One region of the Arthrobacter sp. UNCCL28 genome, then DNA from elsewhere that is predicted to be linked to it. Evidence: riboswitches for the same ligand, from Rfam matches in the RefSeq annotation. Region 1 holds a riboswitch; the other holds the start of a gene.
The links. A riboswitch is a leader RNA that binds a small molecule or an ion and turns the genes downstream of it on or off. The one in region 1 is predicted to bind cyclic di-AMP.

Region 1 (4,994 bases):
CAAGCGCGCCGGACGGACTGTGGACCGCGTGATCCTGGGCATCAGCGAGCCGTTCCAAGTGATCCGTCAACTGGCGGGGGCGTACCGGCAATCGAAGGTTGCGGCGCAGGCGGCAGCTGTGGACAGGCCTCTCGGCGAGCTCGTGGACAGCCGGAACGTGGGTGTCTACCAGCTTTTCGATCGCCTCCTGGCGCCCGGCGGCTGGGACGACACCGGCTCACTGCACTTCCGGACCCTGGAGGACCAGGACAAGAACGGCGAACTCCTGCCCGTGCTGGAGCTCTTGTATGACAGCGATGGCTCAGTGCAGGACGTCGCGGCCAAACTTCACCTGCACAGGAGCAGCATCTACAACAGGCTGGGACGGATCCGCCAGCTGATCGGTGCTGATCCGCTGAGCGGCTCGATCCGCCTCGAGCTGCACGCCGCCTTGAAAGCCCGCCGATGGGCCGGCCGGCCAAGGATCTGAGCACTGAACGGGGCACTGAGCGCTGAACCGCGGGCCTGAGCACTGAACGGGGCACTGAACGCGATTGAGGCAGGCACCCAATGCGGGTGCCTGCCTCCATGAACTGCGCTAAACCGTGCCCGTTACGAGCGCCTCAAGCGCTGGCAGCTCCAACGGCCCAACCGACGCCGGAACGTGGCCGTGCGGCTGCTGCTGCAGTACCGGCTGTGCCATCCGGCGTGGGTGGTGATGCGGGGCAGGCGCGTGCTCATTTGAGGGCGTCCTTTGCTGCGTCAAGGATCTCGTCGAGCGCAGACTGCGTGGGCGCCGGCGTGGTCGCGCCGGGCTTGCCCGTTGGCTTGGGCTTGGAGGTCTGGGTGGGGGTAGGGGTTGGTGTTGGCGTGGGCGTCGAGGTAGCCGGAGGGGTGGTGGGTGCCGGGGTGGTCGGCGCAGGCGTGGCCGGCGGCGTAGTGATGGTGTCCGATGGCACGTCGGACGGTGCCGGTGCAGGCGCCGAGGGCGTGGGTACCTGACTGGTGCCCGGTGCCGCAGCGATGGTCGCCGGCACTGCGGATGGGACCCAGACGGGGTCAGCCAAGGAAACCTTAGGCGTGGGAACGGACGACGGCGACACTGGCGCAGGTGCCTCCGGAACCGTGGCCGGTTGGCCGGCCGCTGACGTCGCAGCAGCTGAGGCAGACGGAGAAGATGCCCTGGAGTAGGAAGCACTGGGGGCTGGTGATGCGGAACCCGAATTCCTGTCGGCACCGCTGGCTTCCTGGGCGGGCGCCTCCTGGCCGAAGAACGGCAACTCAAGGGCCTGCCCCACAGTGCCGGCCGTCAGGACCAGGCCGAGCGCGCCTGCCACTACGGCCATGCGCTGGCTCATGTGCTTGACCGAAGCCGCCTTCTGCAGGACTGCCTGGGGCTCCCGGCCAAGCGGGGACCCGCCCAGCCCTGATCGTGAACTCTGCCCGGAGCGCGAACCCTGCCCGGAGCGTGAACCAGTGGTGACGCCGGACTGTTCCCTGACATCCTTTCGGCTTGCCAGGGATGCCGATGCCGTGGCTGCCGCAGCAACCCGTGCCGGGGATGTGGCGCGAGCCTGCAAAGCAGGTGCAGCCGAGACGGGTGCAGGCGCTGTGTGGGATTCGGGGGTGGCTTCAGGCGCCGGATCTGCGGACACCAGTGGAATGGCGGCTGTGGCCGGTTCCGGTGTGGTGGGCAGGGGGTTTGCCGGCTGCCCGGAAGCCTGGACGATGGGAATGGCGGCTGTGGCCGGCTCCGGTGTGGTGGGTTGGGGGTTTGCCGGCTGCCCGGAAGCCTCGACGATGGGAATGGCGGCTGTGGCCGGCTCCGGTGTGGTGGGTTGGGGGTTTGCCGGCTGCTTGGGAGCCTGGACGATCGGAATGGCGGCCGTCGGAGGCCCGGGCGTGGTGGATACGCGGGCTTCTGCTTGCGCGGCCCGTTCCCGCTCGGCTGCACGCGCAGCCGCACGCGTGGTGGGCGTCGCGATGGTAGGCGCCGCCGCAGCGGGGGCGTCCGGCGTCGTGCCTGAAATTTCGGGTGCGGCAGTCCTGGGCGTGCCGGAATCCGGCTGCAGGCTGATATCGGATCCGCTGGGTTGGGCCCGACGGCGTCCGGTTGGCTTGGTGCGCTCGCCGTCAATTCGGGCGCGGCGCGGCTGATCCATGGTTGGGGACATGGTGGTTGCCTCTCAACGCCTTCGAGGTTAGCTGTCGGGTTCGGACGAGGCCGTCCGGCCGCAGTAGCGGCTTCACCCCAAGGACTTGGAAAAGTCCGGGAACTTGTGGGTCCCCCGCCTCTGCCGCGGGTCTGGCGGATTCCGGAGTGCGGCAGAGCTCGGCGTCATTCCGGAAGCGGCCCAGCGGAGATACGGGTCGCCCTACGACGGTACATGAGCAGGAAAGTAAAGTCACATTAATATAACGGCCGGTAGGTCTCTGCTGGCGGGAGGGCCTTAGCCCTTAGGCTTCGGGGCCGGAGCGGGCGCCGGGAGTTCGTGCTGGATCCTTTGGATCTGGTGGGCCTGATGCGTTTCCGGTCGGAAGATCTCGTCGGCGATTCCCAGCATCCCGCCGGCTGCGGCACGCCTGACACCCCGGCGGTTCTGCCGGGAAACCCAGTACCAGGCCACGGCCAGGAGGGCGGGAACTCCAAGTACGGCCGCCAACACGGCCAAGATATCCATCGCCTAAGACTAGCTTCGGCGTGCACCGGCAGGTAGACATTGTTTATGGACCTGCCCGTGATGCCACCCGTCTCGCCCATGCTTGCCAAATCCGTCCCCGCCATCCCGGACGTTGGGCACTACGAGCCCAAATGGGACGGCTTCAGGACCATCGTCTTCAAGGACGGGGATGAAATCGTCCTGGGCAGCCGCAACGAGAAGCCCATGACCCGCTACTTCCCTGAACTGGTGGAAGCCCTGCGGAAGAACCTCCCGGACAAATGCGTGATCGACGGCGAGATTGTCCTGATCGAGGGCAACCGGCTTGAGTTCGAGGTCCTGCAGCAACGGATCCATCCCGCGGACAGCCGGGTGAGGATGCTGGCCGAAAAGACTCCGGCGTCGATGGTTGCGTTCGACATCCTTGCCCTCGGCGACGACGATCTGATGGGCAGGCCGTTCTCGGAGCGTCGCGCCGTCCTTGAGCGTGCGCTCAAGGCAGCAGAGCCGCCCGTTTACGTCACTCCCGCAGTCACGGACCTGGAGCGTGCGCAGGAGTGGTTCGTGCAATTGGAAGGCGCAGGCCTGGATGGCGTCCTGTCCAAGCCGTTGGATGGGACATACCAGCCCAACAAGCGCGTGATGTTCAAGACCAAGCACGAGCGCACCGCCGACTGCGTGGTGGCCGGATTCAGGTGGCACAAGACCGCTAAGGTCGTGGGGTCCATGCTGTTGGGTCTTTATAACGACGCCGGCAAACTCCAGCACGTCGGGGTGGTTGCCTCCTTCCCCATGGCGAGGAGGGAAAGCCTGGTGGCAGAGCTTGAGCCTTACCAGGTGGACCTCAGCGAGCACCCGTGGGGCGAGTGGGCCAGCCAGGGTGAGGGGGCTGCGGGGTCCAGGATGCCCGGCGCCCAAAGCCGGTGGAGCGGAGGCAAGGATTTCTCCTTTGTGCCGTTGCGTCCCGAACTGGTCATCGAGGTGGCCTACGACTACATGGAAGGGGACAGGTTCCGGCACACCACCCAGTTCCGCAGGTGGCGGCCGGACCGGACCCCCGAAAGCTGCACCTACTCACAGCTGGAAGAGCCGGTTGCGTACGACCTCGGGGAGATCCTGAGGTTGCCGTAGCCTGCCTGCCGGGGCTGCGCAGCCGACCCGCTTAGCTGGCCTGCATGGACGTTCAGCTTGGACTTTCAGCCTGGCCGTTCAGCCGAGGCGGAGCGTTACTCTTCGTGTCCTTGATCGCTGCTCATGCTGCCCTCGGCCGGCGGGGTTTCTCCCGGCGGCACTCCACCGCCGGGTTCCAGGCCGGTGACGTTCCCATCGAGGGGATCGGGGTTGGCAGAGGCGGCGGGATCGTCGTCCTCGTCCTGGCGCATGTCGGGATCCTCGTGGATGCTGTCGGCGTCGGCGGTCGTGTCGAACGGCCCTGTAGCGCCGGTTGCTCCGAAGCCCTGGGTTTCCTCATTTGAGTCTTTATCAGTCACAATCAGCCCTTTCGTAAGCAAACTTACTAATGCGCTTGCTTTGCCAGCCTAGCCGGGAGGAGCGGACTCAACAAGCAGGCCAAAGCCAGGCGCCGGCGTCGTGCGTTAGTGCATTAGCGCGTCAGCGCATTTGAGCGTTAGAGCGTCAGCGCTTAGCGGTGCGGCGTTGTGGCGGCGACGAAACTCCGGATGGCGTCGGCCACGGCTTTGGGTCGCATGTGTTGGGCCACATGGCCGACGCCGGGAATCTCCACCAATCGCCCCTGCGCAACTGCCCTGGAAAGCCGGAGCGACCACTCCGGCCCAGCTACGTGGTCGCGGCTTCCCCGCAGGATCAGGACGGGCACCTTGATGCCGGTCAGCCGCTTCTCCGTGGGGTAGCCCATCATGACCGGAAGCTCCGTGAGGTACCACCGCGGACCACACTTGAAGTAATCGGAGATCACAATCCAATTGGACGACGCGCTCTCGCGGAGCAGTCCGTCCAGGAAGAGCGCCAAGGACTGCCGGCGAACGTTCTTGTGCCGGGAATCCACCACCGGCCCCATGAGCACCACCTGCCGTGCCTGCTCAGGCGAGTGCAGCGCCGCTTCGATGGCAAACTGCACGCCCATGGAGTGCCCCACCAATACGTAGGAACTGATGCCGCAGGATGCCAAGGCCCCGGCGATGAAAGCGCCGTAGTCCTCCACGGAGAGCTGCCTCCCGGGCTTCGGGGTCCCCGCGAATCCGGGCAGGTCCAGCGAGTACGTGGGTGCACCCGCTGCCAGGACGGTGTGGAGCCGGGCCAAGTACCGGTGCGAAACTCCAATCCCATGGATCAGGATGTATGCGGGCTCGTCGGGACTGGACACCGGTCCGGTGC
Region 2 (4,994 bases), on a different contig from region 1:
GTCCAGATCGATGGTCAGGTACAGCACGTCCACTCCGGCCAGGAAGTCGGCAACAAAAATCTCCACAGCCTCGGGCGTGCACAGCTCGTCCGGCAGGTACTTCACGCCCAGGCGGTCGGCCGTATCAAAGAGGGCACGCGTGTTGTTGGGCTCCGAAATTCCGACGACGGCGTACTTCAGTTCCCGCCCAGCGGCGGCTTCTGCGTGGGCCATCTGAAGGAACGGCGTGCCTGAGCTCGGCGTGGGCTCATCGCGCAGGTCAAAGTGGGCATCCAGGTTCAGTACGCCGAGCCTTTTGCCGCGAACTGCTTCAGAACCGGCCACCCCAAGGTAGCTGGCGAACGCGGTCTCGTGGCCGCCGCCCAGCACCACGGTGAGGTTTCCGGCGTCGAGCAATCCCGATATGGCGCGTCCGGCGCGCTCTTGTCCCGACTCCAGTGAGTCGTCCTCCACAACCACATCACCGGCGTCGAACACGTCACGGCCAAGGTGGAACGCCAGCGGCCCCAGCGCTGAACGGATGGCGGCAGGTGCTGCGGCAGCGCCCACGCGGCCCTTGTTGCGGAGGACACCGGCGTCGCTGCAGAAACCAAGCACGACGGCGGGACGCGAGGACGTGGCCGGCGTGGCCGAGGTCAGGGGTGCTACTGCTTGCCACCACCGGCGGTGTTCGGTGCCGTCCCCGTCAAAGCGGCCCGTCCAGGGTGTGGGGCTGACGTCGACAGTGGGGATGCTGCTGGTTTCCATGCCTTAAGCACACCCGAAGGCGGGCACTAAAACCAGCGATCCAATCACCCGGGTGTCCGGAATCCCGGACTTCCCTACTTGACCCCCAACAACTCCTCCACAGTTCCGATGCCGAAGAACAGCAGGAAGGCAGCTGCCACGGCCCACATGAGGGGGTGGACTTCACGGGCGCGGCCCTGGAAAGTGCGGATGAGGACGTAGGAGATGAAGCCCGCGCCAAGGCCGTTGGCGATCGAGTACGTGAACGGCATCAGGGAAATGGTGAGGAAGGCCGGGATGCCAACGCCCCAGTCCTGCCAATCGATCTTGCCCACCTGGGAAACCATCATGAAGCCCACAACCACCAGGGCCGGGGCCACGGCTTCGAACGGGACGAGGTTGATGAGCGGGGTGAAGAACATGGCCACCAGGAACAGCAAGCCGGTGACGATCGAGGCGAGGCCGGTGCGTGCGCCCTCGCCGATCCCGGCGCCGGACTCAACAAAGATCTGGTTGGAGGAAACCGAAGCGCCGCCGCCCACGATCGCCCCGAGGGCATCGACTTGGAGGACGCGGTCAACGTTGGGGATGTTGCCGTCCTTGTCCACAGTTCCGGCCTCGTTGGCCAGGCCCACCATGGTGCCCATGGCGTCGAAGAAGATGCTCAGCAGGATCACGAACGCCAGCAGTGCCGCGGCGATGAACCCCAAGTGCTCGAAGGCGCCGAACGGGTTGGCCTTGCCGATGAGGGACAGGTCCGGGGCGCCCCACTCCGAAAGAGTGGGAGCAACCAGGGACCAGCCGCGGGGGTTGACGTTCTTGCCGTCAAAGCTGGGGCCGATGTGGAGGGTGAATTCGAGGATGGCGGCCAGTGCGGTGGAAACCACAATGCCGATCAGGATGGCGCCGCGGACCTTGCGGACCACCAGCGCGATGGTCAGGATCAGGCCCACTGCGAACACCAGGGTAGGCCAGCCCATGAGCTTGCCGTCCACGCCAAGTCCCAGGGGAACCGTGGTGCCGGCAGCGTCCGGAATCCGCCGGACAAACCCTGCATTGACCAGGCCGATCAACGCAATGAAGAGACCAATGCCCACCACGATCGCGGTCTTAAGGGCTTCCGGAACGGCCTTGAACACGGCAGTGCGGAAACCGGTGAGCACCAGGATGAGCATGGTCACACCGGACAACACCACAAGGCCCATCATGTCCGGCCATGTCAGTTGCGGGTGCGAGGCCACTGTCACGGCGACGAACGCGTTGACGCCCAATCCTGTTGCCACGGCGAACGGGTGCTTGGCCCAGGCGCCCATGAGGATGGTCAGGATGCCCGCTACGAACGCCGTGGTGGCGGCGACGGCGGTGAATCCAAGGGACGCCCCGCTCGAATCAGCCCCGGAGAGGATCAACGGGTTCAGCACCACGATGTAGCTCATGGCGAAGAACGTCGCGAAGCCGCCACGAATTTCCCGTGAGTACGTGGATCCACGTTCAGTAATTTTGAAGTAGCGGTCTACTGCCGAACCTTGTTTAAGCATGAAGGACTCCGGGGATCGAGGGGAGTGTGCTTTCAAATCCTATGCGGTCCGGTAAAGGGCCTCCGGACGATTCGCCTAGTCTGTAAGGAAGCCAACACTAGGAGAAACCGCCCCATGCGTACCATCCGCCCGCTTCTGGCCGCCGTCGTCGCCGCTCTTGCCTTCGCCTCTGCCCTGCTGTTTTCCGCGGCCCCGGCATCTGCCCATGACGTCGCAGAATCCACGACGCCGGCCAACGGCACAGCGGTGGCGGAAGTTCCGGCGTCGGTCTCCATTACGTTCAACAACCGGCCGCTCGCGATCGGTTCGGGCGTGACGGTCACGGCGGCCGGCGAAAACTGGGCCGACGGACCTGTGGAAATCATCGACAACCAGGCCGTTCAGAAGCTGCGCGAAGGCGCTCCCGCCGGCGAATATACCGTCGTGTGGCGCGTCGTCAGCAGCGATTCCCACCCCATCGAGGGCACCTTTACGTTCACCGCCACCGCAGGAAGCACGACGCCGGGTGGCTCGGCAGGTGCCTCGCCGTCGGCCCCGGCTTCATCCTCCGCAGCTGTGCCCACCGCAGGAACCGGGGCGCCGGGAACGGGCAAGAGCGAGCCTGCCGCCGACGCCTCCCAGCCCTTCCCTTGGAGCATTGTTGGGCTGGCCGTGGTTGCTGTTGGTCTCGTTATTTTTCTGGCTGTTACAGCACGCCGGAAACTGGCTGCGTCAAATGACTCTGAGGGCGATTCCGCCGCGGAATAACGGGGTTTTCTACGTAGCTGCGAAGATCTCGAAATGGTCACCGCGACACGCCAGAGGCGCGGTTCTCGTTACTTAAATGTGACTTCGGCGTGATCATCGCGTACGGTTATACCTGTGCCTGTTCCACGTAGCGGGCACTTCCGGCCTGATTGCCTAGCTCTGCCGCAGTCCGGAATCCGTTCGCAGACAAACCTTACGGCAGAGACGGGGAACCCATTTTAGGTCGCTTTCGAGCGTGCCTTGGGGTGAAGTCACGAAGCTTCCGCGTAACAGCGGGGCGTAGTGGCCGGGTGACTCCCATCCGAATCCGACAGCTAACCTCGCAGGCATCGGGAGAGGCTCTTTCATGTCTTCACGCATTCTTCGCGGCCGTCGTAAGGCGGACAGCGTACGTCCTAATCCGTTCATCTCGATCTCCAAGGCAGTCGCCAGCAACGCTTCCGGCGCTGGCCGCCAGGCAGCTGTCATCGCAGCAGCCTCTGGCCTTGTCCTGACCGGCTCCATTGCTGCCCACGCAGCTGAAGCTCCGGTTCAGCGGGACTCCAGCCCCGCCACGGTCGCTGAGACCGTTTCCGAGGCTCCCACCCAGGTTGTGACCGCACTGGCCACCGCCACCGTCAACTTCGAGCGCCCTGCTGTTGCTTCCGTAGCAGCTCCGGTCATCGAAAAGCCGGCTCCGGTTGCTCCGGCTCCCGTCGCCAAGAAGGCTGCAGTCACCACCGCAGCTGCAACGGCTCCTGTTGCCAAGGCTGCTGCTGCCGCTCCGGCCGCCGCTGCTCCTGCTCCTGCAGCAGCTGCTGCCCCGGCCGTCGGTGGCGTCAACGCTGCCATGGTCGCCTCGGCCTACGCCCAGATCGGCATCATGCAGGACTGCACCGCCATGGTGGAGCGGGCACTCGGTTCCGCAGGCATCCCTGTTGGCGACCTCGGTCCCATGCAGTTCATGAACTACGGCAAGGTTGTCAGCTCACCCCAGCCCGGTGACATGATCGTCCAGTCCGGCCACGTTGCCATCTACATCGGCAACGGCCAGGCAATCAGCGGTGGCATCAATGGCAACCAGACGGGTATCCACCCGATCAGCTGGTTGACTGCTACGGGTCCCCTGACCTACGTACGCGCTGGCGCATAAAGCCTCACGCTTCAGTTCAAAGGCCGGTGTCTTCGAAGAACCAATCTTCGAGGACACCGGCCTTTGGCGTTAAGTTATGTGAGTAAAAGTTCGGAGTCAGGTTCGACGCCGGTAGGGCGCGTCATGAATCCGTGCGCAGGAGGGTCCTTCTTCGCCCAAACGGCGCTTCAGGGGCGGCCCCGGAGCCTTTGTCCGCTAAGCGGTGGCTATGCCCGGCCCTGCGGCAAGGGCGACCTTGGATGAGATCGTCTGGCCCACGGCCTTTGCCTGCCGAAGCACTTCCTTCGGTGTGGGCGTGATGAGTTCGCCGACTCCGACGAGGTGCATTCCGACAGCCCGCATGGCCGCGGACAGGTTCTGGCCGATCGCTATGCCCAGTTCCGCCAGCATGCGGCGCAACTGGCTCTGGGCACAGCGTGTCACCACTATGTGGTCGGCCAAAAGGACGCCGCTGGCAGTGTGCACTGCCCATTGGCGGCGCGTGGATTCCAAGGGGCCGGAGGCGTGGAGCCCTGTCCTGAGGCCGGCAGTGGTCATACTCGCAGCCAGGCCGTAGCCAATCTGCTGGGAGGGGTCCGAGCCCAGGAAATCAAGGCGCACCGCTCGCGTGGTGCTGCGGACGTCCAGGTGATGGCTGGCGGCGTAGTTCCGCAGGTGGCGGAGGATCTCGTTGCGTTCCTGCATGGCTGCGGGATCGCCGGCATCACAGCGTTGAAGCATGCCTGTGTGGACTGAAGGGCCAGTTGCCGACAACGCACCGAACCCGTCCACCACTATGGAGCCCACGCCGTAGCGGCTGAGCTCACTGGCAACTGCCAAGCCGGACAGGCCGGCTCCGATGACCACGGTGG

Region 2: another riboswitch for cyclic di-AMP. It lies ahead of BLQ01_RS15525 (NlpC/P60 family protein); the one in region 1 lies ahead of BLQ01_RS17735 (hypothetical protein).

What each region holds. Positions count from the first base shown of each region.
Region 1 covers NZ_FMWE01000007.1:124,322-129,315, reverse strand. Annotated here, with positions in the region: gene BLQ01_RS17740 (PucR family transcriptional regulator) at 1-469, shown strand, start outside; gene BLQ01_RS17735 (hypothetical protein) at 717-2,153, opposite strand; cyclic di-AMP (ydaO/yuaA leader) riboswitch at 2,156-2,300, opposite strand; gene BLQ01_RS17730 (hypothetical protein) at 2,430-2,660, opposite strand; gene BLQ01_RS17725 (ATP-dependent DNA ligase) at 2,706-3,770, shown strand; gene BLQ01_RS17720 (DUF6480 family protein) at 3,866-4,129, opposite strand; gene BLQ01_RS17715 (alpha/beta fold hydrolase) at 4,282-4,994, opposite strand, start outside.
Region 2 covers NZ_FMWE01000005.1:237,588-242,581, forward strand. Annotated here, with positions in the region: gene hutG (formimidoylglutamase) at 1-747, opposite strand, end outside; gene BLQ01_RS15515 (NCS2 family permease) at 822-2,264, opposite strand; gene BLQ01_RS15520 (copper resistance CopC family protein) at 2,379-3,011, shown strand; cyclic di-AMP (ydaO/yuaA leader) riboswitch at 3,162-3,354, shown strand; gene BLQ01_RS15525 (NlpC/P60 family protein) at 3,358-4,143, shown strand; gene BLQ01_RS15530 (NAD(P)/FAD-dependent oxidoreductase) at 4,339-4,994, opposite strand, start outside.